DNA from 4 places in the Streptomyces sichuanensis genome. Region 4 is predicted to be linked to each of the others. Evidence: riboswitches for the same ligand, from Rfam matches in the RefSeq annotation. Region 4 holds a riboswitch; each other region holds the start of a gene.

What was found. A riboswitch is a leader RNA that binds a small molecule or an ion and turns the genes downstream of it on or off. The one in region 4 is predicted to bind cobalamin.
Region 1: it holds a riboswitch for cobalamin, as region 4 does, so the genes downstream of both, LE181_RS04110 (acyl-CoA thioesterase) here and cobN (cobaltochelatase subunit CobN) in region 4, are expected to answer to the same signal.
Region 2: it holds a riboswitch for cobalamin, as region 4 does, so the genes downstream of both, LE181_RS16250 (ribonucleoside-diphosphate reductase subunit alpha) here and cobN (cobaltochelatase subunit CobN) in region 4, are expected to answer to the same signal.
Region 3: it holds a riboswitch for cobalamin, as region 4 does, so the genes downstream of both, LE181_RS05745 (cobalamin biosynthesis protein) here and cobN (cobaltochelatase subunit CobN) in region 4, are expected to answer to the same signal.

Annotation. Positions count from the first base shown of each region.
Region 1 covers NZ_JAIXMK010000005.1:201,766-206,898, reverse strand. The annotation lists gene LE181_RS04120 (FAD-binding oxidoreductase) at 1-1,183, shown strand, start outside; gene LE181_RS04115 (hypothetical protein) at 1,279-1,509, opposite strand; cobalamin riboswitch at 1,643-1,865, shown strand; gene LE181_RS04110 (acyl-CoA thioesterase) at 1,988-2,461, shown strand; gene LE181_RS04105 (YbaK/EbsC family protein) at 2,649-3,212, shown strand; gene LE181_RS04100 (LysR family transcriptional regulator) at 3,330-4,271, shown strand; gene dmpI (4-oxalocrotonate tautomerase DmpI) at 4,386-4,568, shown strand; gene LE181_RS04090 (magnesium and cobalt transport protein CorA) at 4,886-5,133, shown strand, end outside.
Region 2 covers NZ_JAIXMK010000049.1:19,181-24,313, forward strand. The annotation lists gene LE181_RS16250 (ribonucleoside-diphosphate reductase subunit alpha) at 1-1,757, opposite strand, end outside; adenosylcobalamin-variant (AdoCbl-variant) riboswitch at 1,935-2,036, opposite strand; gene mctP (monocarboxylate uptake permease MctP) at 2,209-3,840, opposite strand; gene LE181_RS16260 (DUF3311 domain-containing protein) at 3,837-4,118, opposite strand; gene LE181_RS16265 (carbonic anhydrase) at 4,529-5,133, shown strand, end outside.
Region 3 covers NZ_JAIXMK010000011.1:15,968-21,100, reverse strand. The annotation lists gene LE181_RS05750 (cobyric acid synthase) at 1-1,470, opposite strand, end outside; gene LE181_RS05745 (cobalamin biosynthesis protein) at 1,500-2,522, opposite strand; cobalamin riboswitch at 2,645-2,771, opposite strand; gene LE181_RS05740 (hypothetical protein) at 2,950-3,192, opposite strand; gene LE181_RS05735 (inorganic phosphate transporter) at 3,212-4,462, opposite strand; gene LE181_RS05730 (class II aldolase/adducin family protein) at 4,576-5,133, shown strand, end outside.
Region 4 covers NZ_JAIXMK010000016.1:49,266-54,398, reverse strand. The annotation lists gene LE181_RS08180 (precorrin-2 C(20)-methyltransferase) at 1-1,063, opposite strand, end outside; gene LE181_RS08175 (precorrin-8X methylmutase) at 1,060-1,713, opposite strand; gene cobG (precorrin-3B synthase) at 1,710-3,323, opposite strand; cobalamin riboswitch at 3,413-3,539, shown strand; gene cobN (cobaltochelatase subunit CobN) at 3,637-5,133, shown strand, end outside.

The DNA of each region.
Region 1 (5,133 bases), on a different contig from region 4:
CATCGACGTCTCACGGCTGAAGAACGTCCGCACGCCGTCCGCGTCCACCGCCGTCATAGGCGCCGGCGCCAAGCTCATCGACGTCTACACCGGCCTGGCCGCGCACGGCGTGACCATCCCGGCGGGCTCCTGCCCCACCGTCGGGGTCTCCGGGCTCACCCTGGGCGGCGGGCACGGTGTCCTCTCCCGCGCCTACGGCCTCACCTGCGACAGCCTCACCGGTGCGACGCTCGTCACCGCGGACGGCAAGACCGTCGACTGCGACGCCACCCGCAACACGGACCTCTTCTGGGCCCTGCGCGGCGCCGGCAACGGCAACTTCGGCGTCGTCACCGAACTCCGCTTCCGTACCCGCACCGTGGGCGAAGGGGTGACCGGCTACGTCTCGTTCCCCTGGTCCAAGGCCGCGGCCGTCGTGCGGGCGTGGCAGGAGTGGGGGCCGGGCCGGCCCGACGAGATCTGGTCCGCCTGCGACCTGTCGGTCGCGGCGGGCGGCAGCCCCCGGATATCCGTCGCCGCGTTCTCGGTCGGCTCGCAGCAGGACCTGGAGAACGCCTACGACGAGCTGATCGGCAAGGTGGCCAGGGCGAGCGGCGGAAGCAGCGGCATCGGGACCGTCCGGCTGCGGCGCCGCTCCTACCTCGACACCGCCCGTGCCTATGCCGGCTGCGGCGACAAGTCCACCGAAGAGTGCCACCTGCCGGGTGCCACGCCCGGTCGCGAGGCTTCCGGAAAGCTGGAGCGCGAGACGTACGCGGCGCGTTCGGACTTCTTCGACCGCCGGCTCGACGCCGCGGGCGCCCAGACGCTGCTCGACCAGCTGGAACGTTTCGGGCGCGGGGTCAAGGGCGGCGGCGCCTCGGTGCAGCTGACGGCCCTGGGCGGCGCGGTCAACCGCGTACAGCCGCTGGCGACGGCCTTCGTGCACCGACGCTCGCGCGTGCTGGCGCAGTACCTGACGTCGTGGGCGGCGGGCGGCGCGGGCACGGCACAGGCCGCCTGGCTCGACGGGATGCACGCCGCGATGCGCCGCCATGCCTCCGGTGCCGCGTACCAGAACTACACGGATGCGGGCCTGAAGGACTGGCGCACGGCGTACTACGGGGACGCAGCCGACCGGCTGGCGAAGCTGAAGCGGCAGTACGATCCGCAGCGCGTCTTCGACTTCCCCCAGGCGCTATGACGCCTCACGGAGGGGTGCCCTCAGCGCGGGGGCGCGAACGCAGGGCCTGACGGTCGCCGCCGGTGCGGGTGCTTCCGGACGGCGGGCGAGGCTCCTCATCCGCTGCCGCAACCGGCGCCGCCGCCGCAGCCGGAGCCGCCCTGATCACCGCCGTGGTGGTGCCCGTTGCCGTGCCCGTGCCCGTGTCCGTGCCCGCCGGAGCCGGAGCCGGAGCCGGAGTCACCACCGTCTCCACCCTCGCCGCCCTCGTCACCGTCCGGGACATGCGTGCCACCGTCGTGGCCGCCACGGCCCTTGTCCTTCTTCTTCCTTGAGAAAAACCACATGGGGAGAGCTTTCCCGTCAGCGACGGTGGTGCCTCGCCCGGCCACGGCGGACGGGAGCGCCCGGAAGCATCCGGACGGCGCACGCGCCGGGCCCCCGGGGCCATCCGCGTAGCCGCCGCGCCGATCACGGCGGTTACGCTGATCATGCAGCCGGTTCGCACCCGTCCGCCAGGCGGGGTGCGTCGCAAGAGGGAACCCGGTGTGAATCCGGGACTGCCCCGCAGCGGTGAGCGGGAACGACCGCCGTCATCAGCACTGGGTCTCCGATGGATCCGGGAAGCGACGGCCAGTAGACAGCTCGTGTCCCACGAGAGGTGCCCGCGAGTCCGAAGACCTGCCGCTGCCCGCGTGCGGCGGTCGCACGCGGAGCACTCGGTGACCTCCAGGGCGGGTCGGCGACGGCACGGGCGGACCGGGCCGTTCCGTCGCGTCCTCGCGTGCACCGAGGCCGATCCGCGACTCGCGAAGGAGAGTTGACGTGACGATCGACCACCCGGACACCGGTACCGGTACCCGTGCCACCCAGGTTCGTACCGCCAAGGGCACGGCAGAGTCCCGCGTGACCCTCGCCCACATCATGAGCGAGCACGACACCAACCTCTACGGCACCATCCACGGCGGTGTCGTCATGAAACTGATCGACGACGCGGCGGCGGCCGCCGCCGGCCGACACGCCGACGGGCCGGCGGTGACCGTGTCCGTCGACCGGATGACGTTCCTCGCCCCGGTCCGTGCCGGCGATCTCCTCGGCGCGCACGCCGAACTGGAGCGCGCCGGCCGCACGTCGATGACGGTGGCGGTCCGGGTGACCGCCGAACGCTGGAACGCCTCGGGCCCGACGGCCGAGGTGGCCACCGGGCGCCTGACGTTCGTCGCCATCGACGCCGAGGGGCGTCCCCGCCCGGTACCGCCCCTGGTGGTGGAGGAAGGGCCCGGGCACGGCGGCGGCTGACCGGCAGCCGTACGGACCCCGCCGGCGAGCGGTACGAGCCGCCGGCGGGGGGCTCCATGGGCTCGCCGTACACGTACGGGGGCTCTCCCGGGCTCCGCCCTGGGACGGGGTGCGTTCTCCGCACCGCCGGAAGCGGTGAAGGGCACACCCGGACGGGAGCCTCCCTCTCGGTCGTTACAGTCGGTCCATGAGCGATCGCCCCACTCTCCCGTTCGGTTCCTTCGAAGCCGTCGACCGGGCCCTGGACATCCCCGACCGTCTCGCCGAGCCGGTGGCCGCCGCGCTCAGGAGCTGGGACGTGCCGGAGGCCGCCCGTTCCGTGCTCTACGTGGACGGGGACCCCGAACAGGCCGACACCGCGGCGTTCAGCGCGGCCTACGACGTCCCGATGGAGGTCTCCGCCAACTGCGTGGTGGTCGCCGCGAAACGGGGCGACCGGACGACCCTGGCCGCCTGCCTCGCCCTGGCCACCACCCGAGTGGACGTCAACAGCACCGTCCGCAAGCGCCTCGGGGCCCGGAAGGCGTCCTTCGCCCCCATGGACACGGCGGTCGGCGCGACGGGCATGGAGTACGGCGGCATCACCCCCATCGGTCTGCCGGCCGACTGGCCGCTGCTGATCGACGCCGCCGTCGCCGCCGCACCGTTCGTCCTCATCGGCAGCGGCCGCCGCCGCGGCAAACTGATCCTCCCCGGCCGGGCTCTCGCGCAGCTCCCGGGCGCCGAGGTCCTTGAGGGCCTTGCCGTGTGACGCAGCAGCCCCGTCCCGGTGTGCGCAGGGCCGAAGGGTCCCCGCGTTCCGGCAAGATCGATCCGAAGGGGCCGGCGAGGGCCGGAAGAGACCCCTGAGCAACCCGCAGGGGGCACCATGGAGCTGCGTCAGCTGCGCTACTTCGTGACCGTCGCAGAGGAACTGCACTTCGGGCGGGCGGCGGAGCGGCTGGTGATCGGTCAGCCCGCCGTCAGTCAGCAGATACGGCGGCTGGAACGGGAGCTGAAAGTCCAGCTCTTCGACCGGACGCCCCGAACGGTCCGGCTCACCGCGGCCGGGGAAGCGTTTCTGCCCGCCGCACGGTCCGTACTCGCGGCGGAGAGCGCGGCCAGGTCGGTGGCCGCGCAGCTCGCCCATGGCCGGAGCGGTGTCTTCCGGCTCGGCACCGTCACCGGCCTCGGGGACAGGCTCGACCGGCTCATCGACGACTTCGCCCGCCACGCCCCGGACGTGCGGGTGGAACTGGTCTCGCTCCCGGTACGGGAACGGTTCGTCCAGCTCGCCGACGGACGGCTCGACGCCGCCTTCGTACGTGGGGCCCGGCCGGAGGGGAGCAGCGCTCCGGAGACCGTTCGTCGCCCGCTGTGGGAGGAGGAGCTCGTGGCGGCCGTACCCGCCCGGCACCCGCTCGCGGAACGGCCGGGTGTCTCGCTCACCGACCTCGCCGGACTGCCGCTGTGCCTGACCGAGCGCCGCAACCATCCCTCGCTCGTCGACCTCGTCCTCGACGGCTGCCGCCGGGCCGGATTCACGCCCGTTGCCGGCCCGGCCACCAGCAGCCTCCAGGACGCCCTCGCCGCGATCGGTTCGGGCACCCCCATGTGGACGGTGGTCTACGAGGGCAACGCCCGGCGCGTGCAGGCGCCCAGAGTCGCCTTCGTCCCCTTCGCCGCCCCCGGGCTGCGGCTGCCCGTCGAACTCGCTGTCCGCTCCGGCGCCTCGTCCCCGCTGCTCGATCTTCTTCTGACGGCTCTGACCGGCGACGACCGCAACGACCGACCCAATGGCCCCATGACCAGCAGTGATCAGCAATCGTGATCGCTGCGAGAGCGATTCGGGTCTGGGTCGGCACCGGTCCCGCGCGATGAACTGTTCCCGGCAGCCAAACGCACCGGAACGGCCGGTGCGGGCGCCGGCACCGAGGAGCACATCATGCCCATCGTCACCATCCAGCAGGGTCCCCGCGACATCGAGCTCAAGCGCGAGCTGGTCGCCCGCGTCACCGACGCGTTCGTGGACTCGCTGAACATTCCGGCCGAGGCCGTGCAGGTCTGGATCCACGAGGTACCCACCGACAGCTGGGGTGTGGCGGGCAAGCTCACCGCCGACAAGTAGGCGGCCGGGGCCGGGCCGGAGCAGCCACACGGCCCCGCCGGCGCCATCTCAGGGGCCGAGGGGGAGCGGGACGGCCGGGCACGGGGCCGGCCGTGACGCCGCCCCCGCCGTACGGCGGACATCGGCCCTCACGACCGTCCGGCGGAAACCGGCTCAGCAGACACGCCGCACACCGACGACTGCCCACTGTCCCGTCACCATGGCGTCGACGTAGGAGTATGTGGTGCTGTGAGGCGTATGGGGCGTGCTGTGCCATCGACGGGTACCAGGTGGTGCCAGGTGGTGCAGCACGCCGTCTGGACGGGAGGTGGAAGACCGTGATCGTCGACTGCGCGCACTACCGCGACGGGCGCCGGCAGCACGAGGGTGCGATGTCCTTGGAGCAAGCGGCCGCGCGCTGCGCGCAGGGCGGGTTCGTCTGGCTGGGCATGTTCGAGCCGGGCCCCGAGGAGCTGGCCAGGGTGCGCGAGTGCTTCGGGCTGCACGAACTGGCCGTGGAGGACGCCCGGGCCTTCCATCTGCGGCCGAAGGCCGAGCAGTACGAGGACGGCACCGAGCTGATCAT
Region 2 (5,133 bases), on a different contig from region 4:
CCGGCCACCGCGTTCGGGTAGTGGTCGGGGTGCAGCACGCCGCGGGCGGTGCGGGTGGCCTCCCACGCCGGGTGCGGGCCGTGCCGCTCGGCGAGGTCGGCGGACGCCTCGTACGCCGCGAGCATGATCCGCTCGGAGATGCGGGTCGACAGCTCCTTCGCCTCGGCCGAGTCGAAGGGCAGGCGCAGGCGGAAGAAGACGTCCTGCAGGCCCATCAGGCCCAGGCCCACCGGGCGCCAGCGGCTGTTGGAGCTGCCGGCCTGCTCGGTCGGGTAGAAGTTGATGTCCACGACGCGGTCGAGGAAGGTGACGGCCGTACGGACCGTACGGTCGAGCTTCTCCCAGTCCATCTCGCCGTCGGCGCCCAGGTGCTGGGCCAGGTTGACCGAGCCCAGGTTGCAGACCGCGGTCTCGCCGTCGTCGGTGACCTCAAGGATCTCGGTGCAGAGGTTCGAGGAGTGGACGACCGCGCCCTTCTCGGCCGTCTGGTTGGCCGTGCGGTTGGCGGCGTCCTTGAAGGTCATCCAGCCGTTGCCGGTCTGCGCGAGGGTGCGCATCATGCGGGCGTACAGCACGCGGGCCGGGACCTGCTTGACGGCCTTGCCGGCGGCCTCGTAGGCGCGGTAGGCGGCGTCGAACTCGTCGCCGTAGAGGTCGACCAGGTCCGGGGTGTCGGCGGGGGAGAAGAGCGACCAGTCGGCGTCGGCCTCGACGCGGCGCATGAACTCGTCCGGGATCCAGTGCGCGATGTTGAGGTTGTGGGTGCGGCGGGCCTCCTCACCGGTGTTGTCGCGGAGCTCCAGGAACTCCTCGATGTCCGCGTGCCAGGTCTCCAGGTAGACGCAGGCCGCGCCCTTGCGCCGGCCGCCCTGGTTGACGGCGGCGACGGAGGCGTCGAGGGTGCGCAGGAACGGCACGATGCCGTTGGAGTGGCCGTTGGTGCCGCGGATCAGCGAGCCGCGGGAGCGGATGCGCGAGTACGACAGGCCGATGCCGCCCGCGTGCTTCGACAGGCGCGCCACCTGGTGGTAGCGGTCGTAGATCGAGTCCAGCTCGTCCAGCGGGGAGTCCAGCAGGTAGCAGGACGACATCTGGGGGTGGCGCGTGCCGGAGTTGAAGAGCGTGGGGGAGGACGGCAGGTAGGAGAGCGTGCTCGTCAGGCGGTACAGCTCCGCGACGTCCTCCAGCGCCCGCTCGGAGTGGTCCTCGGCCAGGCCGCAGGCCACGCGCAGCAGGAAGTGCTGCGGGGTCTCGATCACGTCGCGGTGGATCGGGTGGCGCAGCAGGTAGCGGCTGTGCAGGGTGCGCAGGCCGAAGTAGCCGAAGCGGTCGTCGGCGCCGTCGACGAGGGCCTTCTCGACCAGCTCGTCCAGGCGCGCGGCGTGCTTGGCCACGAAGGCGGCGGTCTCGTCCGCGATGAGGCCCTCGCGGTGGCCGACGGCCACCGAGGCGGAGAAGGACGTCGCGCCCTGGCCGGCCGCCTCGTCGGCGATGGCGAGGGTGAGCAGCCGGGCGGCGAGGCGGGAGTACTCCGGCTCCTCGGCGATCAGGCCGGCGGCGGCCTCGGTGGCGAGGGAGCGCAGCTCCGCCTCGTCCGAGGCGGCGCTGCGGCCGCGCAGCGCGGCGGCGGCGACCTTGCCCGGGTCGGTGGCGGGAAGGTCTGCGGTGAGATCGGTCAGGGTGCGCAGCAGCGCGGTCCCGGGACCGCCGGTCGCTTCCGCGTTCTCTGAGACCGGATCGGCGGGCGCGATGGTCACGTGTGGCTCTCCCTCGCTCGGCTGGGGTGGGCCGGGCGGGAGAGCGCGACGGTCGCGTACGGGCATGCCGCTTGCACCGGGGCATGACGCGTAGGCGTCCCGTCGGCCCAACCCGCGGGGCCCGGACGAATTCAACGCCCATAGCCGAGCCCAGGGCAGGCTCGGTGGCGGACGCTGCTGCCGGCAGGTCCTCGGACTTCGGGTGCGCTGGGTATATGCGCACACATACACCGTTGCGGGACAGTTCCGGATTTCCACCGGATTCCCCTGCGACGACAGCGAGGATGAGCATACATCTAGTGCCGGGCCCCGTACGCGCCCCCACATGTTGTGTCGTCCCGTCATGGGCCGGTCGCGGAATGTGCTATCGGAGGGCTCCTGGAGGGCAAGCGGAAAGGGCCGTCACGCCCCCTGGCGGGGGTGTGACGGCCCTCGGGTGGAGGGGGGTGGGTCAGTGCCCGCCGGGGGCTCCCACGGTGGCCGGGGGGAGGTCCGTGCGGACGCCCGGGTCGCCGGCGTCGGCCGTGTAGTCCGACGGCTTCGTCTGGTCGGCCCCGTCGGGTGCCTTCAGGGCCTTCAGGACGAACGTGGCGACGATGACGACGATCACATTGAGAACGAACGCCGTGAGTCCGATGTACCCCTTCTCGCCGATGAACGGGATGAGGTTGGTGTTCCCGAAGTGATCCTGGGTGGCGCTCGGGGTGTCGTACGCCCGCCACGTCCCGTACGTCATGCCGACGGCCCAGCCCGCGAGCAGCGCCCAGCGGTGGCACCAGCGGGTGAAGAGCCCGCCCACGAGCGCGGGCACGGTCTGCAGGATCCAGATGCCACCGAGCAGCTGGAAGTTGATGGCGACCGTTTTGTCCATGGTCAGGACGAAAACGAGGGCGCCGACCTTGACGAGGAGCGATGCGAGCTTGGAGACCTTCGCCTCGTGTTCGGGCGAGGCGTCCGGTCTGAGGAAGTCCTTGTAGATGTTGCGCGTGAAGAGATTTGCGGCGGCGATCGACATGATGGCGGCCGGTACGAGCGCGCCGATGCCGATGGCCGCGAAGGCCACGCCCGTGAACCAGTCCGGGAACATGTCCTCGAACAGCTGCGGGATGGCCAGCTGGCCGTTCTTGACCTTCACCCCGGCGGCGATCGCCATGAAGCCGAGCATCGCCAGCAGGCCCAGCATCAGGGAGTAGAGGGGAAGGATGGTGGTGTTGCGCCGGATGACGTTGCGGCTGCGGCTGGAGAGCACCGCCGTCACGGAGTGCGGATAGAGGAAGAGGGCCATCGCCGAGCCGAGGGCGAGGGTCGCGTACGCCCACTGCGCCTGCGGGGCGGTGACGAGCGAGCCGCGCGGTTTTCCGGTTGCCGGGTTTTCGGCCGCGAACGCGTGACCGGCCTTCGCGAAGATGTCGTCGAAGCCACCCAGCTTGATCGGGATGTACACGATCGCCACGATGATCACGATGTAGATCAAGGTGTCCTTGACGAAGGCGATCAGCGCGGGCGCGCGCAGCCCGGAGGAATAGGTGTAGGCCGCGAGCACGCCGAAGGCGATGAGCAGCGGCAGGTCCTTCACGAACCAGTTGGTGTTCTCGCCGCCGCCCACGCCCATGACGTCCAGGACGGCCTGGATGCCGACCAGTTGCAGGGCGATGTACGGCATCGTGGCCAGGATTCCGGTCAGCGCGAGGGCGAGCGAAAGGCCCTTGGAGCCGAAACGGCCCCGCACGAAGTCGGAGGAGGTCACATAGCCGTGCTTGTGGGAGACCGACCAGAGCCGGGGCAGGAAGGTGAACACCAGCGGATAGCAGAGGATCGTGTAGGGCACCGCGAAGAAGCCCGCCGCGCCGCCCGCGTAAATGGCCGCCGGGACCGCCACGAACGTATAAGCGGTATAGAGGTCGCCGCCCAGCAGGAACCAGGTGACCCAGGTGCCGAAAGAACGGCCGCCGAGCCCCCATTCGTCGAGATTGTTCGCGTTCTCCGCACGCCGCCACTTCGAGGCCATGAAGCCCATCACGGTGACGGCCAGGAAGAAGACGATGAAGACGGTGAGCGCGACACCGTTCACGCCGTCCTTCACCGGGACTCACCCCCCTCGTGCGCCCGGGTGCGCCGCCGCTCGTGACGGCGGACGATGACGTAGGCGGTGACGGTGAGCAGCGTCGAGAGGACCACCCACAGCATCTGGTACCAGTAGAAGAAGGGAATGCCGATGAAGGCCGGGGTGAGCCGGGAGTACGAGTCGACCCAGAGCATCGCCGCGAACGGCAGCGCCAGGCACACGCCGGCGACGACCAGCGGCAGGCTGACGGCCTGTCTGGTGGGGCTCCCCGGTGGCTGAGCGGGTGGTTCCGACATGCGTGACTCCGTCCCCTGAGCGATCACTTGCGTAATGCGCAGGAATTTAGGGGAGGCAGCCTCCGGACGTCACCCCCCATCCGCATATCGGAACGGCAACACCCGTGGCGCTCCAGGGATTCGGATGGTTGAACTCCGCCCGAACCGTGCGCGGGGGGCTTGCGACGACGGGGCGCGTCGGGCGCCGTGAGGGGCGCAAGTGCCCCTCTATGCGCCCTGTTTGAGGAAAATAAAGTCTGTCATCAGCAAGTAATGTGTGGGTAAAGTATTGGTCGCGGCCGCACCGGACAATCGGACCGGCGGCCGTCGGCGCCCCCTTGCCGCGGCGCCCGAACCAGGCAATGCCGATCCACATGACCCGACCCGACCACACCGCGTCCCGAACTGCGAGACGCAGGAGGCAGGCCACCATGAAGTCGCTCATCGACAACGCCCGATCCTTCGCGAGTCACGTCGCCGAGAACGCCGAGAGCTTCCGCGCCCTGGAGGCCGGACAGTCGCCCGAGGCCCTGTTCATCAGCTGTTCCGACTCGCGCGTCGTGCCGTCCCTCATCACGGGCGCACGCCCCGGCGAACTCTTCGAGCTCCGCACCGCGGGCAACATCGTGCCCGAGTACCACCACGACCACCCGGCCGGGGAGACGGCCACCATCGAGTACGCCGTGCGCGTCCTGGGCGTCCGCGACATCATCGTCTGCGGTCACTCCCACTGCGGCGCGGTGACCGCCATCGTGCAGGACGACGAGCTCTCCTCCGCCCCCGCCGTGCGGGGCTGGCTGGAGCGTGCCGTACCGCGGGCCGTGCGGGCCCCGCGGAGTCAACTGGCCCCCGTCTCCGCCGACATGGCCGAGGCCGTGCAGCACCACGCGGTGGCCCAGCTCGAACGGCTGCGCGCCTACCCGTGCGTGCGCGAACGCATGGCGGAAGGGCTGCTGTCCCTTCACGCCTGGTACTACGAGGTCCACACCGGTGCGGTCAGGGCGCACCGGCCCGGCGGCGGCCGCTCGTTCGGGCC
Region 3 (5,133 bases), on a different contig from region 4:
CACCCCGTCCTCGATCAAGCGCAGCAGCGCATCCGTGTCCGCGTGCTCCTCGATCAAGTCGCCCAGCCGGTCCAGCTGTTCCTCCCGCAGCGCCGCGAACGACGTGTCCGGTGCCGGGACGAACGCCCGCCCGGCCGCCTGCGCGACCCGGCGCAGGAACGCCCGGCGGAAGCCGTCGCTCTCCAGCGAGCCGTGCCAGTGGGTGCCCCACACGGCGCCGGACCGGCAGCCGTCCAGGAACGGTTCGTCGCCGCCCCGGACGTCCGCGACGCCGTGGTGGATCTCGTACCCCTCCACCCGTTCGCCCAGGGCGGTGCCCACGGGCCGGGCCAGGGTCTTCTCCACGGCGAACCGCACCCGCACCGGCAGCAGCCCCAGGCCCTCGACCACGCCGGCCCGGGACTCCACCTCGTCCTCGATCCGCTCGCCCAGCACCTGGAAGCCGCCGCAGACGCCCAGCACCGGGCGGCCCTCGGCGGCGCGGCGGGCCAGGGCGTCCGCGAGCCCCCGCTCCCGCAGCCAGGCCAGGGCCTTCACCGTGCCGCGCGTACCCGGTACGACCACGAGGTCCGCGTCGGCGAGCTCCTCGGGCCGGTCCACGAAGCGCACCACGACGCCCGGTTCGGCCGCGAGGGCGTCCACGTCCGTGAAGTTGGACATCAGCGGCACCGCGCACACCGCCACCCGCAGCACGTCCGCGCCGTGCGGCGGCGCCACCACCGACTCCCGTACGGCGCCGCGCAACGAGACGCGCAGGCCGTCCTCCTCGTCGATGCCCAGGCCGTGGGCGAACGGCAGCACGCCGAACGTCCGCCGCCCCGTCAGGTCGCGCAGCATCTCCAGGCCCGGCTCCAGCAACGTCACGTCGCCGCGGAACTTGTTGACGATGTAGCCCGCTATCAGCTCCTGGTCCTCGGGCGAGAGCAGCGCCGTCGTGCCGAAGAAGGAGGCGAAGACGCCACCCCGGTCGATGTCGCCGACCACGACGACGGGCAGCCGGCCCGCGCGGGCGATGCCCATGTTGACGATGTCGCTGCGCCGCAGGTTGATCTCCGCCGGGCTGCCGGCGCCCTCGCAGATGACCGCGTCGTGCGTGCGCCGCAGCTCCTCCAGGCACTCCGTCACCGTGCCGAACAGCTGCTCCTGTCGGCCCGCGTGATAGCCGCGCGCGCTCAGCTCGCCGACCGGCTTGCCCATGAGGACGACCTGGCTGCTGCGGTCGCCGCCGGGCTTGAGCAGCACGGGGTTCATGAGCGCGCTGGGCTCGACGCGGGCGGCCGCGGCCTGCATGGCCTGTGCGCGCCCTATCTCGGCGCCCTCGCGGGTGACGTACGAGTTGAGCGACATGTTCTGCGCCTTGAAGGGCGCGACCTTGACGCCCTTGCGGACCAGCCAGCGGCAGATGCCGGCCGTGACGACGCTCTTGCCCGCGTCCGAGGTGGTCCCGGCCACCAGCAGGCCCCCGCCCAGCGGGCCGCCCGGCCCGCTCCCGTCGGCTGTCACCGGTTCCTCCTCCGTGCGGACGTCCGTGCGGACTTCGTGACGACGGACGTCGTGATCGTGGACTTCGTGAGGGCGGACCTCGTGAGGCTCGCCAGGGAGAGCCTGCCCACCACCGCGGCTCCCAGGGCGAGGGCGGACACCCTGCGCGAGAGCCGCACCGCGCGTTCGATGTCGGCCGTGCGCACCGGGCGCAGCCCGGCTCCCAGGACGGGGCGGTGCTCGACGCGGCCGGCGTAGGCGAGGGTGCCGCCCAGCCGCACCCCGAGGGCGCCGGCGAACGCGGCCTCGACGGGACCGGCGTTGGGGCTGGGGTGGCGGGAGGCGTCGCGCCGGGTCACGCGCCAGGCGCGGCGCGGGTCGGGGCCGGCGAGCACGGCGAGGGCGGCGGTGAGCCGGGCGCCGGGCCAGCCGACGACGTCGTCGAGCCGGGCGGAGGCCCAGCCGAACCGCCGGTGGCGGGGCGACTTGTGGCCCACCATGGCGTCGAGGGTGTTGACGGCGCGGAAGCCCACCAGGCCGGGCACGCCGGCCAGGGCTCCCCACACGAGGGCGCCCACGACGGCGTCGGAGGTGTTCTCGGCGACGGATTCGACGACCGCCCGCGCGATCTGCTGCGCGTCCAGCGCCTGCGGGTCGCGGCCGCACAGGTGCGGCAGCCGCTCCCGGGCGACGTCCAGGTCGCCCGCGGCGAGCGCACCGCCGATGGCGCGCGCCTCGCGGCCCAGGGACGTGCCGCCCAGCACGGCCCAGGTCGCGGCGGCGGTCAGGGCGATGTCCGCGGGACGGGAGCGGCGGGCGGTACGGGCGAGGAGCGCGGCGCCGGCCACGGCACCCCCGGCGCACAGCAGGGCGTGCGCGGTGCCGTAGCCGCGGTGGTCGCGCCACAGGCGCTGTTCGACGGCGTGCGCGGCGCGGCCGAAGGCGGCCACGGGGTGGCCCCGGCGGGGGTCGCCCAGGACGAGGTCGCAGGCGAAGCCGAGCGCCGCACCGCACGCGAAACCGATGTGATCGGCACGCATCACGTCAGACCGCCGTCACGCCTCGGCGGTGGTGGTGGGGGAGTTCGAAAGGTGTGCGGCCGGGCATGGCGATGTGTCCTCACTCAGGGTCCGCGCCCTGGCTCGACGTGACCGGCGACCAGAGTCTCCTGGCTCCCGGATCGGCGTCGCCCCCGGCCTTCCGGCCCGCGTCGGCGGACCGTGGCCCTCGGTGGGGGGACACTCCCCGGTGACAGTGGCGGGACCGCGCCGGATTCGCACCGGCTTCCTCTGCTGTCGCCGTTTGGCTCCGGAAGTCCACCACGGCCCGGGAAGGGCAGTCAACTCACCCTGACCTGCGGTGAGGCTGCCGGTCACGGGTGGGGCCACGGGCGACGCCGGCAACGACGAAGCGCCGGTCCGGCGGGTGCCGGGCCGGCGCTTCGTGCGCGGGTCGTGCGGGGTCGCGTCAGGCGACGATCAGGTAGATCCCGTATCCGACGGCCGCCGCGCACAGGGCGAAGCAGGCGTACGCGCCGGTGCGCATCATCGCGCCCGGGGCGACGGGCGCGGCGACGGTGCCGTCCGGCTGCTCCTGGGGCTTGCGGGACGAGGTGCCCACGATGCCGAGGGTGAAGACGCCGACGAGCGTCACGGTCACGACGAGGCTGACGCCGAAGACCTGGCCGAGGGCTTCCCAGTTGATCTGCATGAGGGGGTTCCTTGGTTCCTTAGCTCGTCGCCGCGGCGGCGGGGGCGGCGGAGGAGGCGGTCGCGGGGGCGGCCAGGGGGCCGGCCGGCGGCGGGGCCACGGCCTGCAGGGCGGCGGTGATCACACCGGCGGGCTCGACGGGAGCGGCGTCCACGCCCTGCGGCTGGTTGAGGTCGTTGACGTTGTCGTGCGTGACCGGCTTGCGGCGGGAGGCCAGCCAGATCGCGCCGGAGACGGCCAGGCCGAGGACGGCCACCGTGGCCACGCCCCAGTCGCCCTGGTCGGCGAGGAGGGCCGCGCCACCGGCGACCAGGCCCGCGGCGGGCAGGGTCAGGCCCCAGGCCATGACCATGCGGCCGGCGGTCGACCAGCGCACCACGCCGCCCTTGCGGCCGAGGCCGGCGCCCATGATCGAGCCGGAGCAGACCTGGGTGGTGGAGAGCGCGAAGCCGATGTGCGAGGAGGCGAGGATGACCGTCGCCGCGCCGGTCTGGGCGGCGAAGCCCTGCGCCGGCTTGATGTCGGTGAGGCCCTTGCCGAGCGTCTGGATGATGCGCCAGCCGCCCAGGTACGTGCCGAGCGCGATGGCCAGGCCCGCGGAGACGATGACCCACATCGGCGGGTCGGAGTGCGGGGCGACGACGCCGCCGGTGACCAGGGCGAGGGTGATCACGCCCATCGTCTTCTGGGCGTCGTTGGTGCCGTGGGCGAGGGAGACCAGGGCGGCCGAGGCGATCTGCCCGGCGCGGTAGCCCTTGGCGGTCTCCTGCTCGTCGCGGCCCCGGGCCAGGCGGTAGGTGAGCCGGGTCGCGCACCAGGCGGCGAGGCCGGCCACCAGCGGCGCGGCGACCGCCGGGATGAGGACCTTCATGACGACCTTGTCGGCGTTGACCGCGTCGAAGCCGACGGCGACGACGGTCGCACCGATCAGACCACCGAAGAGGGCGTGGGAGGAGCTGGAGGGAAGTCCGGCCAGCCACGTGAGCAGGTTCCAGACGATGGCGCCGACCAGTCCGGCGAAGATCACCTCTGGCCTGACGCCGGCGGTCTCGTCGATGATGCCGCCGGAGATCGTCTTGGCGACCTCGACGGACAGGAAGGCGCCCACGAGGTTGAGCACGGCCGACATGGCCACCGCGACCTTGGGCTTGAGCGCCCCGGTGGAGATGGTGGTGGCCATGGCGTTGGCCGTGTCGTGGAAGCCGTTCGTAAAGTCGAACACCAAGGCCGTGACGATCACGATCCCGATGAGAAGCGTGATGTTTTCCATTCACCCAGGCAATCAGCTCGATGGTCAGTACAGCGGCGACCGTAAGGAGCCATGGTGAACGGAAGGTGAACTGGGACGGGACGACCGATGACGCCAACCGGAGGCGGGGACCGATGAGAGCACGCGAACAGACGCCGGGACCGGACGACCGCACGGCCCGCACCTGGGCGGACGTCGTGGCCACGGCCCGCCGCAGCACCGCCGACGGCCTCGTGGTGGGCACCTCGGGGAACGTCTCCGCACGCGTCGGGGACGTGGTGCTCGTCACGCCCAGCGGCGTCCCCTGCGACCGGCTCGGCCCCGGCGACGCGGTCGGCGTGGACCTCGACGGCCGGCAGGTGCTCGGCGAGCTGGCCCCCACCAGCGAGCTCCCCCTGCACCTGGCCGTATACCGGAACACCGACGCCGCCGCGATCGTGCACACCCACGCCGTGCACGCCACCGCCGTCTCCACCCTCGTCACCGAAGTGCCGCCGATCCACTACATGGCCGCCGCCCTCGGCGGACCCCTGCGGGTCGCCCCCTATGCCCTCTACGGCTCCGAGGAACTGGCCCACCACGCCCTGCGCGCCCTCGACGGCCGCACCGGATGCCTCCTGCAGAACCACGGCACCCTCACCTACGGCGCCACCCTCGACCAGGCGTACGACCGCACCGCCCAGCTGGAGTGG
Region 4 (5,133 bases):
TCTCGCGGTAGGGGTCCTCGGAGGCGACTTCGAGCACGGCCGTGGCCATCGCGAAGACGCCCGGGTCGCCGGACGAGACGACGGCCACGCGCCGGCCCTGGCGTGCGAGGTCGAGGGCGAAGTCGGCGCGTTCGGACTCCACCTTGTTGTCGGAGGCGTGCCGGCGCTGGCCGGGGCGCACGGGAACGCGGTCCACGTACGTGGTGTACCCCACCACGTCCTCCGCCGCCGCCAGCGCACCCCGCGCCTCGGGCGTCAGCCACAGCGGGCCCGCCGGGCCGAGTCCGACGACCACGACCTCGCCGCCCCCGGCGACGGGCGGCGCGTCGACGCGGCTCGGCAGCACCGCCACCGAGAAGTACGGCACCGACTCCGGGTCCACGTCCGCCAGCCGGCCGGTCCGTTCGCCGCTCATCGTCGCGCGTTCGACGTACCGCGCCTCCGCCAGCCGGCCCGAGCGCTCCAGCGCGCCGCGCACCGCCGGGAAGGTCCGGCCGAGCTTCATCACCACGGCCGAGTCCGTCGAGGCCAGGCGGGCCGTCAGCTCCTCCTCCGGCAGCGTGCCGGGAAGGATCGTCAGCACCTCCTCGCCCTCGACGAGCGGCTCGCCCAGGCGGGCGGCGGCCGCGCTCACCGAGGTGACCCCGGGCACGACCTCCGTCGGGTAGCGGTGGGCCAGCCGCTTGTGCATGTGCATGTACGAGCTGTAGAAGAGCGGGTCGCCCTCGGCGAGCACCGCGACCGTCCGCCCGGCGTCGAGGTGGGCGGCCAGCCGGGCCGCGGCCTCCTCGTAGAACTCCTCCATCGCCCCCCGGTAGCCGCCGGGGTGGTCGGTGGCCTCGGTGGTCACCGGGTAGACCAGCTGCTCCTCGATCTGGCCGGGACGCAGGTGCGCCGCGGCGATCGAGCGCGCGATGCTGCGGCCGTGCCGGGCGCTGTGGTACGCCACGACGTCCGCCGCCGCGATGACCTCCACGGCCCGTACGGTCATCAGCGACGGGTCGCCGGGACCCAGCCCGACGCCGTACAGCCGGCCGGCCGTCTGCGGATGCTGCTCGCTCACTCTTCCTCGCTCGCTATCGCGTTGATCGCGGCCGCGGCCATCGCACTGCCGCCCCGCCTGCCCCGCACCACCAGATACTCCAGCCCCAGGGGGCTGTCCACCAGCGCGTCCTTGGACTCGGCGGCGCCGATGAAACCGACCGGAATGCCGAGGACCGCGGCCGGGCGCGGCGCCCCCTCGGCCACCATCTCCAGCAGACGGAACAGCGCGGTCGGCGCGTTGCCGACCGCCACCACGGCGCCGTCCAGCTTCTCGCGCCACAGCTCCAGCGCCGCCGCGCTGCGGGTCGTGCCCATGCGGCGGGCCAGCTCCGGCACCGCCGGGTCGGCGAGCGTGCACAGCACCTCGTTGTCCGCGGGCAGCCGCTTGCGGGTGACGCCGCTGGCGACCATGTTGGCGTCGCACAGGACCGGCGCCCCGGCGCGCAGCGCCTCGCGCGCCCGCGCGACCACCTGCGGGGAGTACGCGAGGTCCCGTACGAGATCGGTCATGCCGCACGCATGGATCATGCGCACCGCGACCTGACTCACCTCCGGCGGCAGCCCGCCGAGGTCGGCCTCGGCGCGGATGGTGGCGAAGGACTGGCGGTAGATGGACGCGCCGTCCTTTTCGTAGTCGAACACTGTGCCCTCGTCGCCTTCGTCGTTCATGTCGTACGGGTGGTGCCTGGTGGGGGTGCTGCCGTTGCTGTCGTGGCGGTCGTCGTTCTCGGGGCGATGCCGGGCGTACGTGCCGTGGTCACCGCTTCGGCCAGCTCCGGTGCCGTTTCCGGGGCCACCGCGTGGGGTGTGTCCGGGGCGCCGGTCCGTACGGTGACGCGGTAGCCGTCCGCGGTCGCCAGCACGTCGACCCACGGGCCGTCGGAGGGGTGGCCGCAGCGCCGTTCGCATCCGGACCAGTACACCGGCAGCACCCGGGGCCCGCCAGGGCGCGCGTCGGTGAGCGCGGCGGACGCGTCGGCCCGTACGTCCGTGAGCGACCTCGCGCAGCCCGGGCGCCCGGCGCACGCGCCTGCGCGGTGCCACGGGGAGGCGGGGGAGGTGACGAGGCCGGCGTCGGCGAGCACGGCCAGCCGGGCGGCAGCGGCCCCGCGGGGGAGGCCGGGGAGGACGATGCCGCGCCAGGGCGTCACCCGCAGTTCGCCGGTGCCGGCTTCGGCGGCGGTACGGGCGAGGAGCCGCCACTGTCCGACGGTGAGCCGGCCGAGGGGCGCCGTGACGGACAGCGCGCACCGACCGTCGGGCCCGACGACGGGCCCCGGTTCGGGGACCGGTCCCGGCCCGGCCACCGGTCCTGCTTCGGCCGTCGGTCCCGGCACGGCCACGGGCCCCGGTCCGGCTGCTGTGTCGACAGCCGGTGCCGGGCCGGAGGTGGGCCCGGCACCGGCGGGCTCGGCAAGGGCCGACCCGGCAGCAGTGGGCCCGGCAACGGCTGACGCGGCAACAGTGGGCCCGGCAGCGGCGGGTCCGGCAAGGGCGGCCGTCCCGCCGATCGCCTCAGCCGGTATGCCGGCCTCAACAAGGCGGTCGGCCAAGGCGTCCAGGGGCGGGCGGTGTTGCGGAGCCAGGTCCTTGATGCGCCAGGCGGTCACCTCGTGTGCGCGCAACGTGCCGAGGAAGTGCTCGGCGGCCAGGACCGCCGCCCGCGGCGCGTCCGCGGCCGGTATCCGCAGCCCGGCCGGCCCGGTGGCGTAGCGCAGGACGGCCTGGTCGCCCTCCTCTGCGATCAATGTCACATCGGGGTCGAGGGCCGCGACGTCGCCGCGCCCGTCGTCCAGCCCGAAGAGGAAGCGCCCGGAAAGCGCAGTGATGTCGGGGTTCTCGCAGAGCAGCCGGTCCAGCTCCCGTGCCCACGCCTGGACGTCGGCGTGCCCGGAGCCGTCCAGTCCGCTCAGTGGCGAGGCGACCAGATTGCGCACCCGCTCGTGTGCGTCCGACGGCAGCAGGCCGGCCGCGCGCAGCCGCGCCGCCAGGACGGCCCCGCAGTCCGAAGGCAGGCCGCGCAGCTGGAGGTTGCCGCGGGAGGTGAGGTCGAGGTGTCCGTCGCCCAGCTCCTCGGCCAGCCCGGCCAGGGCCTCGGCCTGACGGGTCGTCAAAAGCCCGGCGGGCACCCGGATGCGGGCCAGCGCCCCGTCGGCCGCGGAGTGCAGCCGCAGCGCGCCGGGGCACGCGTCGCCGCGGTCGCGCGGGGATGCGCCGGTTCGGCACGTCTCGTCCCGGTCCGCGGGAGATGTGGGGGGCACAGGCATGGCGGCGAGCATACCGACGCCGGGGCCCGGTGCACCGTCCCGCACCGGATCACCAGCGCTTACTATGCTCACCAGGTGGGCAGTATCCAGCAGTCCCGTCGGATATCCGGCCCGCCGTACGCCAGCGACGGCGTCAGGGGAGGAAGCCGGTGAGACTCCGGCACGGTCCCGCCACTGTGAGCGCGGCAGCGATGCCGCGCGAGTCAGGAACTCCCGCCGTCCTCCAACCGCCCGGGGCGCGGACCCCGAGGAAGGCCAGCCGCAGCATGCGCACGTTCCGGTGCCGCGCACCCCGGGCGACCCTCGAAGCACTCGGGAGCGCCGCGTGATCCTTCTCCTGTCGACGTCCGACACCGACCTGCTCAGTGCCCGCGCGGCCGCCGCACAGGGGGGCCCGGTCCCGTACCGGCTCGCGAACCCCGCCCGGCTCGCGCTCGACGACCTCCCGGCGCTCCTGGAGGGCACCGACCTCGTCGTCGTCCGGCTCCTCGGCGGCGTGCGCGCCTGGCAGGAGGGGCTCGACCTGCTGCTCGCCCAGGAACGCCCCGTCGTCGTCCTCACCGGCGAACAGGCCCCCGACGCCCAGTTGATGGAGGCGTCCACCGTCCCCATCGGCATCGCCGCCGAGGCCCACGCCTACCTCGCCCACGGCGGCCCCGCCAACCTGGAACAGCTGGCCCGCTTCCTCTCCGACACCGTGCTGCTCACCGGCCACGGCTTCGAGGCCCCGGCCGCCGCCCCCACCTGGGGCGAGCTGGAGCGCACCCCCAGGCCCGGCGCCAGTGGCCCGCTCGTCGCGGTGCTCTACTACCGTGCCCACCACATGAGCGGCAACACCGCCTTCGTGGACGCCCTCTGCGACGCCGTCGAGGACGCCGGCGGCCGCGCCCTCCCGCTGTACGTGGCCTCCCTGCGCGCCCCCGAGGCCGAGCTCATCGAGGCGCTCGGCGCGGCCGACGCCGTCGTCACCACCGTCCTCGCCGCCGGCGGCACCCGGCCCGCCGAGGCGTCGGCCGGTGGCGACGACGAGTCGTGGGACGCCGGCGCCCTCGCCTCCCTCGACGTGCCGATCCTGCAGGCCCTGTGCCTGACCGGCCCGCGCAGCGCGTGGGAGGAGAACGACGAGGGGCTCTCGCCGCTCGACGCCGCCACGCAGGTGGCCGTCCCCGAGTTCGACGGCCGCATCATCACCGTCCCGTTCTCCTTCAAGGAGGTCGACGAGGACGGCCTGCCCGCCTACGTCGCCGACCCCGAGCGCGCCGCCCGCGTCGCCGGCATCGCCGTGCGCCACGCCAGGCTGCGCCACATCCCGGCCGGCGACAAGCGGATCGCGCTCGTCCTGTCCGCGTACCCCACCAAGCACTCCCGCATCGGCAACGCCGTCGGCCTCGACACCCCCGCCAGCGCCGTGGCGCTGCTGCGCCGGCTGCGCGAGGAGGGCTACGACTTCGGCGACGAGGAGGTCCCCGGCCTCGCGTCCGGCGACGGCGACGAGCTGATCTACGCCCTGATCGAGGCCGGCGGCCACGACCAGGACTGGCTCACCGAGGAGCAGCTCGCCCGCAACCCCGTCCGGATCCCGGCCGCCGACTACAAGCGCTGGTACGCGCAGTTGCCCGCCGAGCTGCGCGCGTCCGTCGAGGAGCACTGGGGCCCGGCGCCCGGCGAGATGTTCCTCGACCGCAGCCGCACTGCCGAGGGCGACCCGGAAGGCGACATCGTTCTCGCCGCCCTGCGCCGCGGGAACCTGCTCATCCTCATCCAGCCGCCGCGCGGCTTCGGCGAGAACCCCATCGCCATCTACCACGACCCCGACCTCCCG